4 regions of the Nocardioides aquiterrae genome follow, and region 4 is predicted to be linked to each of the others. Evidence: riboswitches for the same ligand, from Rfam matches in the RefSeq annotation. Region 4 holds a riboswitch; each other region holds the start of a gene.
What was found. Region 4 has a riboswitch for cyclic di-AMP ahead of ABD086_RS03730 (C40 family peptidase). Riboswitches for the same ligand answer to the same signal wherever they lie in the genome.
Positions count from the first base shown of each region.

Region 1: linked by a shared signal. The riboswitch ahead of ABD086_RS16505 (transglycosylase family protein) and the one ahead of ABD086_RS03730 (C40 family peptidase) in region 4 are both predicted to bind cyclic di-AMP.
Region 2: linked by a shared signal. The riboswitch ahead of ABD086_RS17045 (C40 family peptidase) and the one ahead of ABD086_RS03730 (C40 family peptidase) in region 4 are both predicted to bind cyclic di-AMP.
Region 3: linked by a shared signal. The riboswitch ahead of ABD086_RS11250 (C40 family peptidase) and the one ahead of ABD086_RS03730 (C40 family peptidase) in region 4 are both predicted to bind cyclic di-AMP.

Region 1 covers NZ_BAAAJE010000016.1:168,530-172,780, forward strand. Annotated here, with positions in the region: gene ABD086_RS16495 (YciI family protein) at 1-79, shown strand, start outside; gene ABD086_RS16500 (RNA polymerase sigma factor) at 76-1,293, shown strand; gene ABD086_RS16505 (transglycosylase family protein) at 1,307-1,645, opposite strand; cyclic di-AMP (ydaO/yuaA leader) riboswitch at 1,648-1,803, opposite strand; gene ABD086_RS16510 (calcium-binding protein) at 1,983-3,230, shown strand; gene pgfA (cell envelope lipid trafficking protein PgfA) at 3,202-4,155, opposite strand.
Region 2 covers NZ_BAAAJE010000018.1:50,446-54,696, forward strand. Annotated here, with positions in the region: gene ABD086_RS17040 (hypothetical protein) at 1-814, opposite strand, end outside; gene ABD086_RS17045 (C40 family peptidase) at 828-1,811, opposite strand; cyclic di-AMP (ydaO/yuaA leader) riboswitch at 1,825-1,976, opposite strand; gene ABD086_RS17050 (hypothetical protein) at 2,151-2,357, opposite strand; gene ABD086_RS17055 (NYN domain-containing protein) at 2,399-3,637, opposite strand; gene ABD086_RS17060 (hypothetical protein) at 3,634-3,870, opposite strand; gene ABD086_RS17065 (DEDD exonuclease domain-containing protein) at 3,978-4,251, shown strand, end outside.
Region 3 covers NZ_BAAAJE010000008.1:42,997-47,247, reverse strand. Annotated here, with positions in the region: gene ABD086_RS11265 (hypothetical protein) at 1-639, shown strand, start outside; gene ABD086_RS11260 (ABC transporter ATP-binding protein) at 632-1,459, shown strand; gene ABD086_RS11255 (ABC transporter ATP-binding protein) at 1,456-2,109, shown strand; cyclic di-AMP (ydaO/yuaA leader) riboswitch at 2,301-2,450, shown strand; gene ABD086_RS11250 (C40 family peptidase) at 2,454-3,005, shown strand; gene ABD086_RS11245 (hypothetical protein) at 3,015-3,581, opposite strand; gene ABD086_RS11240 (hypothetical protein) at 3,707-4,096, shown strand; gene ABD086_RS11235 (hypothetical protein) at 4,098-4,251, shown strand, end outside.
Region 4 covers NZ_BAAAJE010000002.1:254,949-259,199, forward strand. Annotated here, with positions in the region: gene ABD086_RS03720 (DUF305 domain-containing protein) at 1-589, opposite strand, end outside; gene ABD086_RS03725 (hypothetical protein) at 593-895, opposite strand; cyclic di-AMP (ydaO/yuaA leader) riboswitch at 1,320-1,474, shown strand; gene ABD086_RS03730 (C40 family peptidase) at 1,563-2,252, shown strand; gene lnt (apolipoprotein N-acyltransferase) at 2,521-4,071, opposite strand.

The DNA of each region.
Region 1 (4,251 bases), on a different contig from region 4:
GACCATCGACGAGTTCCCGCAGGACAACTCGTGGATCCAGCGGGAGCGGGCCTGGCGGGAGCGCACCGGCCAGCTGTGACCGGGACCGGGCGCGAGGCGGTCGAGGCGGTGTGGCGGATCGAGTCCGCCCGCATCGTCGGGGCGCTGGCCCGTTCCACCGGCGACTTCAGCCTCGCCGAGGACGTGGCCCAGGAGGCCCTGGCGCAGGCGCTGGTCAGCTGGCCGCGCGACGGCGTACCCGCCAACCCCGCGGGCTGGCTGCTGACGACCGGCCGCCGGCGCGCGATCGACGCGTTCCGGCGCCGGTCGGCGCTGGACGAGCGGTACGCCGCGCTGGCGCACGAGCCGCCGCGGGAGGAGGCACCGGGCGACGACCTGCTCGCGCTGATGTTCATCGCCTGCCACCCGATGCTGTCCCGGGAGGCGCAGGTCGCGCTGACCCTGCGGGTGCTGGGCGGCCTGACCAGCGACGAGATCGCGCGCGGGTTCCTGGTCCCGACCGCGACCGTGCAGGCCCGGATCACCCGCGCGAAGAAGACCCTGTCGGCCGCCCGGGTCCCGTTCGAGGTGCCACCGGACGAGGAGTGCCGGGCCCGGCTCGGCCCGCTGCTGAGCGTGCTCTACCTGATCTTCACCGAGGGCTCGTCGGCCACCTCCGGGGAGGAGCTGATCCGGCCCGACCTGGCCCGCGAGGCGATCCGGCTGACCCGCGTCCTGGTCACGCTGCTGCCCGACGAGCCCGAGGTGCACGGGCTGCTGGCCCTGCTCGAGCTGACCGCCGCGCGCTTCCCCGCCCGGCTCGACGCGGACGGCGACCCGGTGCTGCTCGAGCAGCAGGACCGCCGCCGCTGGGACCGGGAGGCGATCCGCCGCGGCCGGGCCGCGCTGGCGCAGGCCGGCCGGGTCGGCCGCGGCCTGGGGCCGTACGGCGTCCAGGCCGCGATCGCCGAGTGCCATGCGGTCGCCCCCTCGGTCGCCGAGACCGACTGGCAGCGGATCGTGCTGCTCTACGAGGCGCTCGGCCGGATCGCCCCGTCCCCGGTCGTCGAGCTCAACGGCGCGGTCGCGCTGTCGATGGCCCGGGGGCCCGCGGCGGCGCTGGCCGTCGTCGACGAGCTCGTCGCCGGCGGGTCGCTGGCGGGCTCGCACCTGCTGCCCAGCGTGCGCGGCGAGCTGCTCGGCCGGCTCGGCCGCACCGACGAGGCGCGCGCCGAGCTCGCGCTCGCCGTACGCCTGTGCGGCAACGCGCGCGAGCGCGGGCTCCTCGAGCGGAAGATCGCCGCGCTGGGCTGACCGTCCTGGTCCCTCAGCGGACGCCGATGCGCGCCGAGCAGGCCGGCCAGGCGCCCCAGCCCTGGTGCTTCTTGATCCGCTCGGCGATCCGGATCTGCTCGGCCCGGCTCGCCCGGCTGGGGAGCGAGGCGAGCTTCCTGCCGCCGTACCCGCGCCAGGTGCCGAGGCTGATCTGGAGGCCGCCGTAGTAGCCGTTGTGGGTGTTGATGTGCCAGCGACCGCCCGACTCGCACTGGGCGAGCCGGTTCCAGGTCTTCCCGCTGACGGCGTCGGCCGGCGCGTCGAGCGCCAGGACCGGAACGAGCGTGGACGCCGCGAGCGCGGCGGCCGACACGAGGGTGCGCATGCGCATGAGAGATCTCCAGCGAGCGCCGGCGAGGTGAGCTGTCGGGTTCGGGCTGGAGTAGCCCGGCCACGGCCGTGGTGTCCGGCCGTTGCTTCACCCCGAGGGCCGCGGTGCGGCCCGTGGAACGTGTGGTTCCCCCGCTCCTGCCCGAGCGTCTTCCGTCGATGTCCGGCCTCCGGCCGGGCAGGACTGGGCGCGCACGGGGACCGTCCCGCAGGAACGCGGGACCCCACGACGGTAGGCAGACGCCCGAGCGCCGCCCAACCCGGCGGCGGTGTGAGGCTGCGCACCCGTCCGGCGATTCGTGATGCAACCAGGACCCCGGCTCGGGCGTACCGGGGGCATGAAGCTGCGTCTCGCCCTCCCCGTCTCGGCGCTCCTCGCCGCCACCCTGGCTCCACCCGCGCCGGCCCAGGCGGCGCCGCCGTCCTGCCACGGCGAGCGCGCCACGATCGTCGGCACGGCCGGTGACGACCGGCTCACCGGCACCGCCGGCCCGGACGTGATCGTGGCCCGGGGCGGTGACGACGTCGTGGCCGCCGGCGGCGGCGACGACCTCGTCTGCGGCGGCGACGGCGCGGACCGGCTCGCCGGAGGTCCGGGCGACGACCGGCTGTTCGGCGAGCGAGACGGCATCGGGACCGACCGCGGCGGCAGCTACCGGATCCCCGACGAGCTCACGGGCGGTCCCGGCAACGACGTGCTCGACGTCGGCTCCGACGGTCGCCGGGTCGACCAGGACGGGGGCCACGGCAGCGTGACGTACGCGACGGCGGGCGGGCCCATCCGGGTCGACCTCGACCGAGGCACCGCCCGAGGTGCAGGCCGGGACCGGATCGTCCCGATGGCCGGCCTCGAGGTCGTCGGCTCGGCGTTCGGCGACCACCTGGCCGGCGGGGCCGGCCCCGACCACCTCGTCGGTGGCGGAGGGGACGACACGCTCCTCGGCCGCGGTGGCGCGGACCTCCTCCTGCCGGAGGGGTACGACGCGCCGCACCGCAACGACCGCGACACGGTCGACGGGGGGCCGGGGAGGGACACGATCCTCGCCCGGTTCGGCAGGGACGTGCTGCACGGCGGCAGCGGCGACGACCAGGTCACCACCTGGTCGTCGAAGCCCAGCGAGGTCTACGGCGACGCCGGCGACGACGTCGTCGAAGGCGCGGTCACGCAGGGGCGCGGCTTCGTGCTCGACGGCGGCGAGGGGGACGACCGCGGCTACCTGGGCCGGCCCGCGCGCACGATCCGTCCCGAGGACGACCCCGGCCCCACGATCACGGTCCGCGAGGCCGACGGCGTCGTCGAGCGGGAGGGCGAGCAGGTCGGGACGCTGCTCTCGGTCGGCGACCTCGAGCTCGCCAGCCGGCTGCGGTGGGTCTACCTCGGGACCGAGGACGCCGACGTCGTGACGGGCGGCTACTACTGGCCGTTCCGCGCCGAGACCTTCGGCGGCGACGACGTCGTCACGGGCTCGGGCGAGCGGGACCGGATCGACGCCGGGGACGGCACCGACCGGGTCGTCGGCAACGAGGGCCGCGACACCTGCCTCCACGCGGAGGACGTCACGAGCTGCGAGGTGCTGACGGAGTAGCCGCTGCGGCGACCTGCTCCGGTCCCTCCTGTCCGACCCGGCGGCCGCGGCGGCCGAGCAGCAGCAGGGCCAGGCCCGCGACCACCGCGAGACCGCCGGCGAGGTAGCCGACCAGGGGGACGATGTCCTCGATCAGCCGCAGCTGGCCGATGTTCGCGTGCGCGTCGTCGACGTTGGTCCGGATCTGGTCGTCGGTGAAGGCGAGGTCGAGGTCGAGGATCTTGCCGACACCGCGGGCGACGCGCTCCTGGTGCACGACCTGGTTGATGATCGCACCGGTCCGGGGCTCGACGTAGTACTCGGTCGTCTGCAGGTAGCTGCCCTTGACGTCACCGACCACCTTGACCCGTTCGGCGCTCGCGTCGGCCCGGTAGACGTAGGTCCGCAGCCCGTCGACCTCGTCGGTGCCGGTGTACCTCGCGTCGACCGCGGCGCCGATGACGCCGTCCCAGACCGGGTAGGTCGTCTTCTCGGCACCGAAGGGCCACTTGTTCTGCAGGCCCTCCTGCTGCGGTGTCTTCGGAGGCACGTAGCCGTCGTTGGGGACGGTGAGGGCGGTGTGCCGGTCGGTCGCGAACACGTCGGTCTCGGCGCTGATGAGCCGGCCCTGGGGGTCCTTGGCCCGGACGCAGCCGTCGATGCCGCCCTCGTCCCGCACGACGCACAACGAGGTGAACCACACCGCGACGTGGTCGGTCGAGGCCTTGCTGTCGACCTGGTTGCCGCTCCACGCGAGCACCGCGGTCGGCTGGAGCTCGAGGTCGGGGCCGGTGGCCACCTGGGCATCACCCGCCAGGCGGGTCGTGTTGTCGGTGTCCAGCGGGGTCCGCTCGATCTGCCCGGGGGCCCAGACCTGGGCGACCACCGCCGCGGCGATGAGAAAGGCGCCGAGCCCGATGAGAATCGGCGCGACCAGCTTGCGCATGAGTCCAGTGGCGCTCGTCCGGCGCCGGACGGCTAGGTGCAAAGGTCCCGAGTTTTCCGTGCGATCGCCGAACGAGCAGTGGGCCGCCCCCGACGT
Region 2 (4,251 bases), on a different contig from region 4:
CGGTGGGACGCAGACCCCCGAAGACGTCCGGGTTCACGAACACGTGCACCGGCGCGTCCGGCGTCAGCTGCCCGTCCTCGGAGGTGGTGACCGCGGCGATCTGGTCGTAGGTGCCCGGGTCGGCGTCCAGGGCCCGGTCCAGGTCGTCCTCGGACGCCGGCACCTCGACGACCAGGCCACGCCGCCAGTCCGGCAGCACCCGGCGGACGACGGGCACCGCCGTCCGCGCCCGCAGCGCGTACTCGCGCGCCTCCGCGGCCGAGCCGTCGACGAGCACGAGCGTCCGCGGCGTACGGCGGACCTCCAGCGGGCCGGAGAGCCACAGCGGGGAGACCCGGTCGCCGCCGCCGAACCCGGTGATCGCGACCCGGCCGCCGTCGTCGCGCAGGCCGACGAGGACCTCGGCGTGCGCCGGGGCCCGGTCGAACCCCTCGAACTGCCAGGTGGCGTCCGCGGCGGCCTGCCAGGTGCCGTCGGCGTAGGCGCCCTCCGCGTCCACGTAGCGCAGCGTGAAGTCGCGGACCCGCGCCGCGCGGGCGTTGGCGACGATCCCCGCCAGCCGGTCCGCGGCCGCCGCGTCGTCCGCCGGCGCGAGCGCGCGGGCGGCGTCCTCGTCGCCGGAGCGGACCGCCCGCTCGAACGAGCGCAGCGCCTCGGTGGCGAGCGCCGGCGACGGGCTGCCCCCGGTCGACGCGGCCGGCGTGGGCGCGACGTAGGGCTGGTCGTCGACGGCGACCCAGGTGACCAGGCCGACGGCGACGAGCAGGCACAGCGAAAGACCGGCCACCCACCAGAGGGGACGACCGGTCTTCACGCGTACCAGTGTGTCAGCCGGGGCGAACCGCTCCGACGTACGGCATCGAGTGCAGGCCCGTGACCCGCACGCCCGAGCTGGGGTTCTCGGCGTTCACGATCAGGCCGTTGCCGATGTACATGCCGACGTGGCTGATCGGGCTGTAGTAGAAGACCAGGTCGCCGGGCTGGAGGTCGCTCTCGGCGACGTGCGGACCGGAGCTGTACTGCGCGCTCGAGGAGTGCGGCAGGGACACCCCGGCCTGCGCCCAGGCCATCATGGTGAGGCCGGAGCAGTCGAAGGCGTTGGGGCCGGCCGCGCCGTAGACGTAGGCCTTGCCCACCTGGGCCATCGCGTAGCTGACCGCGGCCGCGGCCCGCCCGGACGCCGACACCTCGGGAGTGCGGGTCGTCGAGCCCCGGGAGAGGATCTCCTGGCGCTCCTTGGCCTGCAGCTCACCGAGCAGCGTCTTCGCCTCGGCCAGCTTCTTGTCGATCGTCGCCTTCTCGGCGCCGAGCTTCTCCTCGAGCGTGGCGACCTGCGCGGCCCGCTTGGCGGTGGCGTCGCTGCGGATGTCGAGGGACTTCAGCTCGGTCGCGTAGTCGTCGAAGAGCTGGTCCTGCATGTCGTTGTAGGCCGACATCGTGGACAGCTGCGACAGGAACTTCTGCGGGTCGTCGGAGAGGACGACCTGGCCCATCGCGGAGAGGTTCTGGCCCTCGTACTGGCGGATGACGGAGTCCTGCACCTGGCGCCGGACCTGCTCCAGCCGGTCGTCCTGCCGGCCCTGGTCGGCCTTGAGGAGGCCGAGGTCGCGCTTGAGGGAGGTGAGCTCGAGCTTGGCGTCGTTGTAGCGCTCCGAGGCCTGCTCGGCCTCGTGGTAGAGCCGGTCCACCCGGGCCTGGACGTCCTTGATGTCGGGCTCGGCGTTCGCCGGCGTCGAGGGCATGAATCCCACGGCGGCGATGAGGGCACTACCGGACACGAGGGTGACGAGTCGCTTCCGGGCGTTCAGCACGAGGTGGCGCTCTCCTTGTTACGTCGTACGCCTACCGGGTGAGCTGACGGATTCGGGCACAACGTTTGCCCTACCTCCGCTCAGGCGGAGGATTCACCCCAGTGGTGGTCGTCCGAGCACGGCCACCGGTTGGTTCCCCGGCTCCCGGACCGGCGAACCGGACCGAGACTCAGCGCGGTGGCCGCGAGGATCCGAGTGATCCACGGTCCGGCCACCTGAGTGCCACACGTTAACGGCGACATCGCCCGACGGCCAAACTTTCAACCGAAGTCGCTCGGCGTTTCTCCGTTACTTTGCCGTGACCTGTCACAGACGTCACATCGGTCACTCTGGTCACGGTCAGGCGGACTCCACCTGGGGTCCGTCGACCGGCTGGACCAGCCGCAGCGGAGGCACCAGGCCACCGGCGGCGAGGACGTCGAGCGCCCGGGCGCCGTCGTCGTCGAGGCTGAGCTCGGGCGGCGGCCCGAGCAGCACCGTCACCACGCAGTCGTGGCAGTGGAGACCCCGCACCGTGCAGGAGTCGCAGTCGATTCTCGTCGTCATGCCAGGAACGGTGACAGGGCCCACCGACAGCGGCCCGACGGTCACCGGCCGAGCACGTCCAGCAGCGCCTCGGGCGGGACGACGCGCGCGCCGTCCCGGGCCACGTCGCGCCCGACCGCCCGGTCGGCCGTGACCACCACGACGACCCGCCCCTCGGGCTCGGCGGCCACCAGCTCGCGGATCACGTCGTCGGCGATCACGCCACGCGGGCTGTAGAGGACGCGGACGCCGCGGGGCGCGGGCACCGGCGGCCGGTGGTCGGTCTCGGCGGCGTCGAACACCACGGTCGTCTCGGCTCCGGTGCGCGCGACGAGGGGCGCGATCGACCGCACGAGCCGGGCGCGCTGGGCCTCCAGCGACGAGCTCGGCCAGGCCGCCTTGCTGACGTTGTAGCCGTCCACGACCAGGCGGGCCCGCGGCATCGCGAGGTACTGCTCCAGCGACGCCTGTGCCGGCACCCGGTGGCCGGCCTCTGCGACGTCGGCCTCGACCCGGTCCGCCGGCGCGCCGCTGACCTGGGGCAGCGCGAGCTCGCGGCGCAGCCCGGTCGCGGCGTCGATGACGGTCTCCAGGAGGATCCGGGCGCGCAGCGTCGCCTCGTCGCGCTCGGACCGCGCGTCCCGGCGCCCCTCGCGCGCCTCCTCCTCCAGCCGCTCCACCTGGGACCGCAGCCGCCGGTTCTCCCGCTCCAGCGCGGCGGCCCGCTCCCCGGCCGCGCGCTCGGCCGCCGCGGCCTCCTCGGCCGCCGTCCGCGCGTCCTTCTCGGCGAGCCGGGTGTCGCCGAGCTTGCGCCGCAGGGCGGCGTTCTCGGCCTTGACCTCGTCCAGCTGGGCCTTGTGCGCCGCCCGCTGCTCGCGCACCGACTGCTCGGCATCCGCCAGCCGGGCCCGCAGCCGCTCCAGCTCCCGCTCCGCACGGTCGTTCCCGGGCTCGGGCCGCTCCGCGACCCGGCGCACCGCGTCGGCGAGCGCCTCCTCCCAGCCCTCGGCACGCGTGAGCCAGCGGTGCGCGGCGTCGCCCACGGCGTCGGCCGGGTCCGGGCCCGGGCGCGCCGCCAGCTGGGTGCCGACTCGCTCGCGCAGCTCGTCGTCCGCGAGCGCCTCGGAGATGGCGGTCGCACCCAGCCGGGCCCGCCGCGCGGGTGCGAAGCCGGCCACCCGGCGTACCGCCGGCGGCAGCTTCGGTACGTCGGGCAGCACGTCGGCCGTGAGCGCGACGACCCGGACGCGGACCGGCTCGGGCAGGTCCGCGAGCCCCGGCCCGGTTCCCCCCTCGGTCATGGCGCCGGCTGGTGGCGCGGCACGAGCTCGATCGCATCGGAGCGGCCGCACCAGCGGCAGGTGACCCGCTCGACCGCCTCGTCGCGCACGTCGGTCTCCTCGACGCGGTGGTCGCCGGCGAGGTCGAAGTGCCAGAACTCGGTGGTCCGGCGGGTGCGGGTGACGTCGAAGCGGGTGAGGTTGCCGCAGCCGGCGCAGCGCCAGCGCTGGTCGTCGGGAAGGCCAGTGCTCATGACGCTCCTCTCTCGCGGTGGCCCCGAGCGTAGTCAATGGGCAGGTCACCGGGGCGACCCGCGCGTCGTCCCGGGGATTGTCGGTGGGCCGATCTAGCGTCGAGGACATGATCAGCGGCGCCCAGCGTGCGACCTCCCGGTGGGAGTCGCAACGCAGTTTCGACGAGCTGGGCCGTCCCCTGCGCGACATCACGTTCTGCGTGGTCGACCTCGAGACCACCGGCGGCTCGGCCGAGGGCGGCGCGATGATCACCGAGATCGGCGCCGTGAAGGTCCGCGGCGGCGAGGTGCTCGGCGAGTTCCAGACGCTGGTCAACCCGCGCACCGAGATCCCGGCGTTCATCGCGGTGCTGACCGGCATCACCAACGGGATGGTCGCCG
Region 3 (4,251 bases), on a different contig from region 4:
ACGGTGGTGCTGGACAGCCGGCGGCTGTTCAAGCTGGTGCCGCCCGACCTGGACCCCCGGCACAAGGGGGCGTCGATCGACAAGCCGGGCGCGCTCACCTCGCTCGTGTGGAGCCGCGAGCCCGCCAGCGACCTGCGCGGCCGGCTCGCCCGCGAGGACGTCGCCACGGACGGCGTGGTCGAGACCGCCGCGGCCGCGCGGATCGAGAACGGGCTGGTCGCCGCCACCTGGGCCGCCGGCTACGCGCTCGCCCTCGGGGCGGTCGTGCTCGCGCTCGCCCTCGCCGCGGGCCTGGTGCTCGCGCTGCGGCTCGCCGACCGCGACACCGTCTCCGACGTGCTGCTGGGCCGGATGGGCTACCGCTCCGGCGACCTGGCCCGGGCGCGCGCCTGGGAGCTGGGGTACGCCGTCGCGACGGCTGTCGTCGCGGCGGTGCTCGCCGCCGCGGTGCTCGTGCTCGCGCCCAGCAGCATCGACGCCGCCGCCGGCATCCCGCCGCTCACGCACCCGCGCCCCGAGGCCTCCGACCTGCTCTGGCTGCTGGGCGTGCTCGCCGGCCTGGTGCTGCCGGCCTGGCTCGCCGGCACGCTGCTCACCCGTCGCCGGCCCGCCGCGGAGGTGCTCCGTGCCGGTGAGTGACACCCGGGCCACCGTGTCGTGCGAGGACCTGGTCAAGGTCTTCCGCTCCGCGACGGGGGAGACCCACGCGCTGCGGGGGCTCGGGCTCGAGCTCGAACCCGGCGCGCTGACCGTGGTCGCCGGCCCGTCCGGCAGCGGCAAGAGCAGCCTGCTGACGCTGCTCGGCGCCCGCGACCGGCCCAGCGCCGGCCGGCTCACCGTGCTCGGCAGCGACGTGGGCGGCGCCTCGACCCGCGAGCTGCGCGGGCTGCGCCGGCGGCGGATCGGGTTCGTGCCGCAGCGCTCCTCGAGCGCGGTGTTCACGCACCTGTGCGCCGCCGACCAGCTCCGCCAGGTCGCGTCCTGGCGGGGCGCCGCCCGCCACGACCCGGACGCGGCGCTCGACGCGGTCGGGCTCGGTGACCGCGCCCGCCACCGCCCCGAGGCGCTCTCCGGCGGGGAGCAGCAACGCCTCGCGGTCGCGATGGCCCTGGTGGGCCGGCCCGCCCTGGTGGTGGCCGACGAGCCGACCGCCGAGCTCGACCACGCGAACGCCGACCGGGTCATGGACGCACTGCTCGCGGCCGCGGCCGCCGGCTCGACGGTCGTGATCAGCAGCCACGACGACCGGATCACGCACCGCGCCGACCGGCTGCTCCGGCTGCGGCACGGCGTGCTGTCGAGCGAGACCGCCGGCCGCCGTACCGCCGCCGCGGTCATCGACGCGACCGGGCGGCTCCAGCTCCCGCCCGAGGTGCTCGAGCTGTTCCCCGACCGCCGGGTGGTGGTCGACGCCGACGGCGACCAGGTGCGGCTGCGGCGACCGGAGGAGGACCGATGAGCGGGCTCCGGGTCGTCGAGGTCGGGCACGGGTACGGCGCGGGCGCCGGCCGCGTCGAGGTGCTGCACGACGTCAGCCTCGCCGCGGCGCCGGGGGAGCTCGTCGCCCTGGCCGGGCCGTCCGGGTCGGGCAAGAGCACCCTGTGCCACCTGGCCGCCGGGTTCGAGCGGCCCGATCGTGGCGAGGTGGCCGTGGACGGCGTCCCGACCGCCGGCGTCACCGACTGGGCCGTGGTGGCCGTCGTGCCGCAGCAGCACGGGCTGCTCGCCGGGCTCAGCGTCGAGGACAACGTGTGCCTGCCGGCGTACCGCGCCGGCGTCGACCCCACCGCGGCGTTCTCGGCGCTCGCCGAGGCCCTCGACCTGGACGCCTTCACCCGGCGCGGCGTCCGGGAGACCTCCCTGGGCGAGCAGCAGCGGACCGCGGTCGCGCGGGCGCTCGTGCTGAGTCCCCGGGTCGCCGTCCTCGACGAGCCGACCGGCCACCAGGACGACGACCACGTGACCCAGGTGGTCGCCGTCCTCGCGGCCGCCGCCCACGCCGGCTCCGCGGTCCTGGTGGCCACCCACGACCGGCGGGTCTGGGAGGTCGCCGACCGCGTCGTCCGCCTCGACGAGGGCCACGTGGTGCAGGGTCGACACCGGGCGTGACACCGGGCGTGACACCGGGCGCGACACCGGTGTAACTGTGTGATCTCCGTCCAACCGGGTCACGATTCCACGCGGGGGGTGTGGCCCAGGCCACGGGATCCGCGGTCCGGCGACTCGTGATCGCGTGAATTCCTCGGCTAGCGTCCCCGATCGCCCGGGCACGCCGAGTCCTGCCACCCGGGCGACCGAACCCGAGACATCAGCACAGGCAGGAGTGGGGGACCCACTTCCGCGGCCGCAGCACCTCCGGCGGCCGCTCGGGGTGAAGCCACCGACCGGTGGCCGGGCACCTTCTCGCCCGAACCCGACAGCTCACCTCACAGGCGTGGGAAGGAAGCATCCGCATGCCCACCCTGCACTCCCTGCGCTCCGGCGCGCTCCGCGTGCTCGCCAGCGGCGCCCTCGCCGTCGGCCTGCTCGCCACCGCACCGACCACCTCCGAGGCCCACGGCGCCACCGCCCACCACGCGGCCCACCACCAGAAGAAGGGCCACAAGCAGGCCCCGTCGGCGCCGTCCGCGCGCCGCGTCGGCAGCGCGATGAGCGTCGCGGTCCACCAGAAGGGCGACCCGTACCGCTACGGCGCCTCGGGCCCGAACGCGTTCGACTGCTCCGGCCTGACCTACTACGCCTTCCGCAAGGCGGGGTTCAAGCACATCCCGCGCACCTCGTCCGCGCAGGCGCACTTCGCCAAGCACATCAAGCGCAGCAACATGAAGCGCGGCGACCTGATCTTCTTCTACGACGGCGGCGGCGTGTACCACGTCGGCGTGTACGCCGGCTTCAGCCACGGGCACCGCTGGGTGCTGCACGCGCCGTACTCCGGCACCCGGGTGCGCACCGACAAGCTGTGGACCGACAAGTGGTACCCCGGCACGCTGCGCTACCGCCGCTGAGGACCCTGCCTACTTCCACTGGAAGGTCGGCAGCACCTGCTCGACGACCTGGGTGCGCTCGGCCGCCGGGACCTTCTCGTTGAACGAGAAGACCAGGGAGACGATCCGGTCGTTCCAGATCGCGCCGTACTCGTCGATGTAGCGGGATCCGCCCACCCAGCCCGCGACGTGGTAGGCGGGCCGGCCGTCGAGCTCGGCCACCGGCAGCAGCTTCGGCTTCCTCGGGCTCGGGTCCGAGGCGATCCGGGTGTGGCCGAGCTGCTCGGCGTCCTGGTCCGACCCGAACGCCTCGATCTCGCCCAGCGACACCCAGGCGAGGTGGTCCGGGCTGTCCGCGGACGTCTCGCCGCTGACGATCGTGCGGCCCCGGGTCCACGCCTCCGGCGCGACCACGGTGCTGTTCGGCTGGGTCAGCCGGATGCCGGTGGCGACGTCCGCGCTCGGGCTGGACGCGGACCCCGACGGGTCCGTCGAGCCGCTCGAGGGCGCCGGGGTCGGGGCCGGGTCGTCGCTGCCGCCGCAGCCGGCGAGCAGGGCGAGCGCCGCGAGAGCGGCGGGTACGGCGGTGCGGCGCATCCATCAGCTCCTGGGTCCGAGATGTTTGCAGCGAATCTAGTCGATGAGGTTTCGTGTCCCGGGCGGCCGGGGTAGGGGGCTGCTGAAGCTGTCGACCTTCAGTTCGGGGGAAGGAACACGTTCAGATGGAAGCGCTGGACATGCTCGGGGTGCTGCAGCTGCCCGAGGACCTGATCGACGAGGTCCGGGGGATGCTCGGCCGGAACGCCGACGAGCTCGAGCAGAACAACGTCAATCCGATCGGCGCGGTCTTCGGGGGGTCCGAGGCCGGCGCGCAGCTCGGCCACCACAGCAGCGTCGCCCAGCAGCACGTCGCCAAGGCCGTGCTGCAGATGGCCGCGGGGCTGCGCGGCTACCGCGACAACCTGTCGAGCTTCACCGACAACATGGTCGACACCGACGTGTCGAACGCGACCGCGCTGAACGGCATCGCGGAGTCGACCTCGTGCGTCGCGGCGCCCAGCTTCGAGACCAACAACTCCTGCTCCCTTCCGCTGTCGACGGAGGGGGACTGACGTGGCCGCCGGACCGCAGCGCGCGCGCCTCGACCAGGCGCTGAACGGCGCGACGCCCGAGACGATCGCGACCCACGCCGACGAGTGGGAGAAGTGCCAGCGCATCCTCGGCCAGATCGGCTTCGCCCTCGCGACCGCCTCGCCCGAGGTCAAGG
Region 4 (4,251 bases):
TCGCCATCTCGATGGCACCTTGGTGGTGGCTGATCATCATCGTGAGGAACATCTGGTCGAACTCCGCGCCCGAGGCTCCCTCGAGCTGGCCCATCTCGTCCTCACTCATCATCCCTGGCATCGATCCGCCCATGTCCATCCCGCCCATGTCCGACGGCGCAGGCTGGCCCCAGGCATCGAGCCACGCGGTCATCTGCTCGATCTCGGGGCCCTGGGCGCGCTTGATCTGGGCGGCCAGGTCCTTGACCTCCTGACTCTGCGCGCGGGTATCGGCCAACTCAGCCATCTCAACGGCCTGCTGGTGGTGCGGGATCATGTGGCTGGCGAAGGTGACGTCGGCGTCGTTGAACTCAGCCGACGCGTCCGCGGTGGCGGACGGACTCGACGACGAGTCGTCGCCCATGTTCATGCCGTCCATCCCGCCTCCGCACGCGGCGAGAGTCAGCGTTCCGGCGACGACCAGTGTTGCGGCGGCGAGCTTCCGCTTGATTCTCCCGATCCCACCGCCGGCCTGGACCTGGTGGAACGCGTACTGGAGGCCACAGCCGAACTCGACGGCTGCCCGCTGGCGCGTGCCGGCCTTCACCATGGATCAGCGGTCGAGCGCGCAGGAGACATGTTCGGAGCCGCGATCAACCTTGCCGCGCGAGTCGCGGGTCAGGCAGGAGGTGGACAGACCCTCGCGACTCGTGTGGTCGCGGACGCGGCACGCACCGCCGGCCGTGGCGTCGCATCCCTCGGAACCTTCGAACTCCGCAACGTTGCCGAACCCCAAGAGCTCTTCGCGATCTCGCTCTCCCCCGCCCGGCAGGCCGGCAGCGTCGATCCCGTGTGCCGCATGTGGGTCGCCCACGCCACAGCCGCTGACTTCCTCCGACACGATGACCGCGAGCACTGGTTCTGCTCACTGACCTGCGCGCAGCAGTTCGCCGCCGCTCCCGAGGGCTACACCCAATAGCAGGCGGCCGCCGGTGAGGCCGGCGTCATTGGCCGAGCAAGGCCGTCACCTCGCGTGCACTGGTCGGGTCGACCCACTGGCCTGAAGACGATTCCCCGGCCGTCCACACAGGTAGCGATGCTTCACCCACCATCCCTGAAGCTCAAACTGAGACAGAGAGCGGTGGGTGCGGCGGGCCGGTACCCGGTCGAGAGCCGGACCTTGGACGGCTGCGAGCGACGGCTGCGAGCAACTCCACGATCTGGCCCATGCCTGGCTGCCTCGCGGTGTGACATTTGTGCGGCAAGGACGCATCTACTACCGTGCGTAGGACTCGCCAACCGGCGGGTGCACCTCTGGCGTCGCCGAGACCCGCCGCGCTGGATGTGCGTTGCCTTCAGTTGACGACGGCGGGTGCGGAGAACCCAACTTTGGCGCCTGCAGGACGGGCGCCTCCGGGGTGAAGCCGCCCAGAGCGGCCGGGCACCTCCAGGCCCGAACCCGACAGCTAACTTCGTAGGCGTCCGGAGGATCCATGTCTTTCGTACCCACGCCCATTCGTACCGAACAGCCCCGGCCGGGACGGCACCGTGCCCCCCGCGGAGCGGGTAGCGACACCACCCTGGTGCCCCGCGCCATTACCGGCAGGCACCGTGCCGAGTGCCAGCGCAGCGGCGGGCTACGTGCCCTGGCGACCGGCACCATCGCCGCCGGCCTGGTTGCCGCCCCCGCCCTGACGAGCCCCGCCAGTGCGCACTCCACCTACACGGTGCAGTCCGGCGACACCCTCAGCTCGATCGCGCAGAACGTCGGCAGCACATGGCGAGACCTCTACACGGCCAACCGCGACGTCATCTCCAGCCCCGCCCTGATCTACCCCGGCCAAACCCTGCGGACCAGCGGTGGATCCGCCCGCCAGGCAGCTCCCACCTCGAGCGATGGCGGAGGATCGGCCGCTCATGCGACTGGCTTCACACAGAAGCTCCTGGCCGAGGCGAGCCAACTCGAAGGTGTCCCGTACGTCTACGGCGGCTCGACCCCGTCGGGCTTCGACTGCTCGGGCTTCACCCAATACGTCTTCGCGCAGGCAGGAAAGTCGATCCCGCGAACCTCGTCGGAGCAGGCCGCAGCGGCGACGCCGGTCTCGGGCGACGACCTGCGCCCGGGTGACCTGATCTTCTACTCGCCCGGCGGGTCGGTATCGCACGTGGCGATCTACGCCGGCGACGGCATGGTCTGGGAGGCGCCTGCCTCGGGCGGCCAGGTGCGCTACGCGCCCATCTGGGACGTCGCCCGCTCCTACGGTCGCTTCTGAGGCCGCGCCCGGCACTTGGGCGGCGCAGAAACGCAGGTCTGAACCGGCCTGGTCATCGCAGGCCACCCGACGCTGCTGTCGCTGCCTCCCAGTCCGAGAGAGGGCTGGGAGGCACGGGCAGCGACGCGCCTCTCCGTTGCAGCCAGTCACCGAAGGGAAGACGGACCCACAACGTCGGTGCCCCACCAGACCCGTACGATCGCGTCGCCTGTGGCCGCGCCGTACAGCTCAAGCGCACGCTGAACAAGTAAGAGCGCGCACCCCAGAGTCAGCGGGCCCGACACCGGCGCACACCGACGAGAACGGCACCCAGCGCAACCAGGAGCGACCCGCCGCTGACCATCGGTCCCATCCGCACCGCGACGGTCTCACCGGAGGCGAGGGGGACGTCGGCCACCAGCACCTCGGTGCCCCGCGTGCGGCTCTGGGTCACCACCGAGCCGTCGGGACCGATCGCGCCACTGATCCCATTCGTGGAGGCGACGACCACGCTGCGTCCGGTCTCGAGGGCCCGGGCCCGCGAGATGCCGAACTGCTGGGCGCGCTGAGCCGTGCCGGTGAACATCGCGTTGCTGGTCTGAACGACGACCAGGTCGGCGCCTTCACGAACCTGCTCGGGCAGCACGTCATCGAAGGCCACGTCGAAGCAGATCGCCATCGCCACCGATGTCCCGGCAACCTCAACAGGCGGTTGCGGCCCGCCTGCGATCATGTCGCGCGGGATCTCGGCGAGCCGCGGACTGATGCGCCCGAGGACACTCCGGAAGGGGATGTATTCCCCGAACGGGACCGGGTGACGTTTGGTATACCGCTCCCCCGGCCCCGTAGCGGGATCCCAGACGATCCCCTGGTTGAGGACGCGCCGTGGGTCCGCATCATCCACCATCGCCCCGACGAGGATCGGTCGCCCGATCGCCTCGACGGAGGCTTCGATCGCGTTTCGTGCTTCTGGGTCGCCGAACGGGTCCACGGCGGTCGAGTTCTCGGGCCAGATCACCAGGTCCGGCGCCGGTTCCTCCCCCGCCCGCACGCGGGATGCCAGCAGCTGGGTGGCCACCTGCTGGCTGCGGGTGACCTGACGGTGATGGGCGACCAGATCCTTCCCGTCGCCCGGGACACCGCCCTGGATGATCGCGACGGTCACGGTTCGAGACCTGTCGACCAGCTCGGCCAGTACGGCCGGCAAGACCGTCAGCGCGAACACCGCGGCGAGGACGACCGCCCACCTGCGCGACGGGACGCGCAAAGTCGCAGACTCGAGCACCGCGGCGAGGAGAAACCCGAGGAGAGCGAGCAGCAGACTGGTGCCGCCGATGCCAACGAGTGGCAGCAGCTGCGCCCAAGGCGTGTCCACCACGGCCATCCCGAGACGACTCCACGGGAAGCCGCCGAACGGCCACTCCCCACGGAGCACCTCGACGGCCGACCAGAGCGCGGCACTCCACACGGGCCACGCACGCAGCCGGCGGACGAGAACCAGCCCGCAGCCGAGGGGAAGGAACCACAGCCCCTGGACGAGGCTCAGCGCGAGCCATGCGCCCATGCCGATCGAGGGCCACAACCACGCGAGCGTGGTGAGCATGAAGGCGATGCCGAAGACGGTCGCGCGGCGGGCAGCGCGCCACGCGGTGATGTCCCTCAGGGTGAGCGCGAGTCCCGCGATGCAGACCGGAATCACGTAGGGCACGGCCAAGGGCTCGAACGCCGCCCCGAGCAGCGCCCCCAGACCGACGGGAGCCAGGGCGCGGGCAGCACGCCAGCCGCGGGCTGGAAGTTCGGAGACGTTTACGCCGCTGTCAGCGACGACCTCGGCAGTCATCCGGGTTCGTACGACAGCCGGGACAACGGACCGCTCCCCGAACGCCCCTCGTCTGCGGCTGGTGACAGCGTTCTTAGCAGCACCCCTACTCCCCACGATCAGTGCTCTGACACTGGGCTGAAGGGAAAGCCTCGCGCTCTTGACGCTCAGACCGCAGCACGATGAGCGACGACGAGCCTG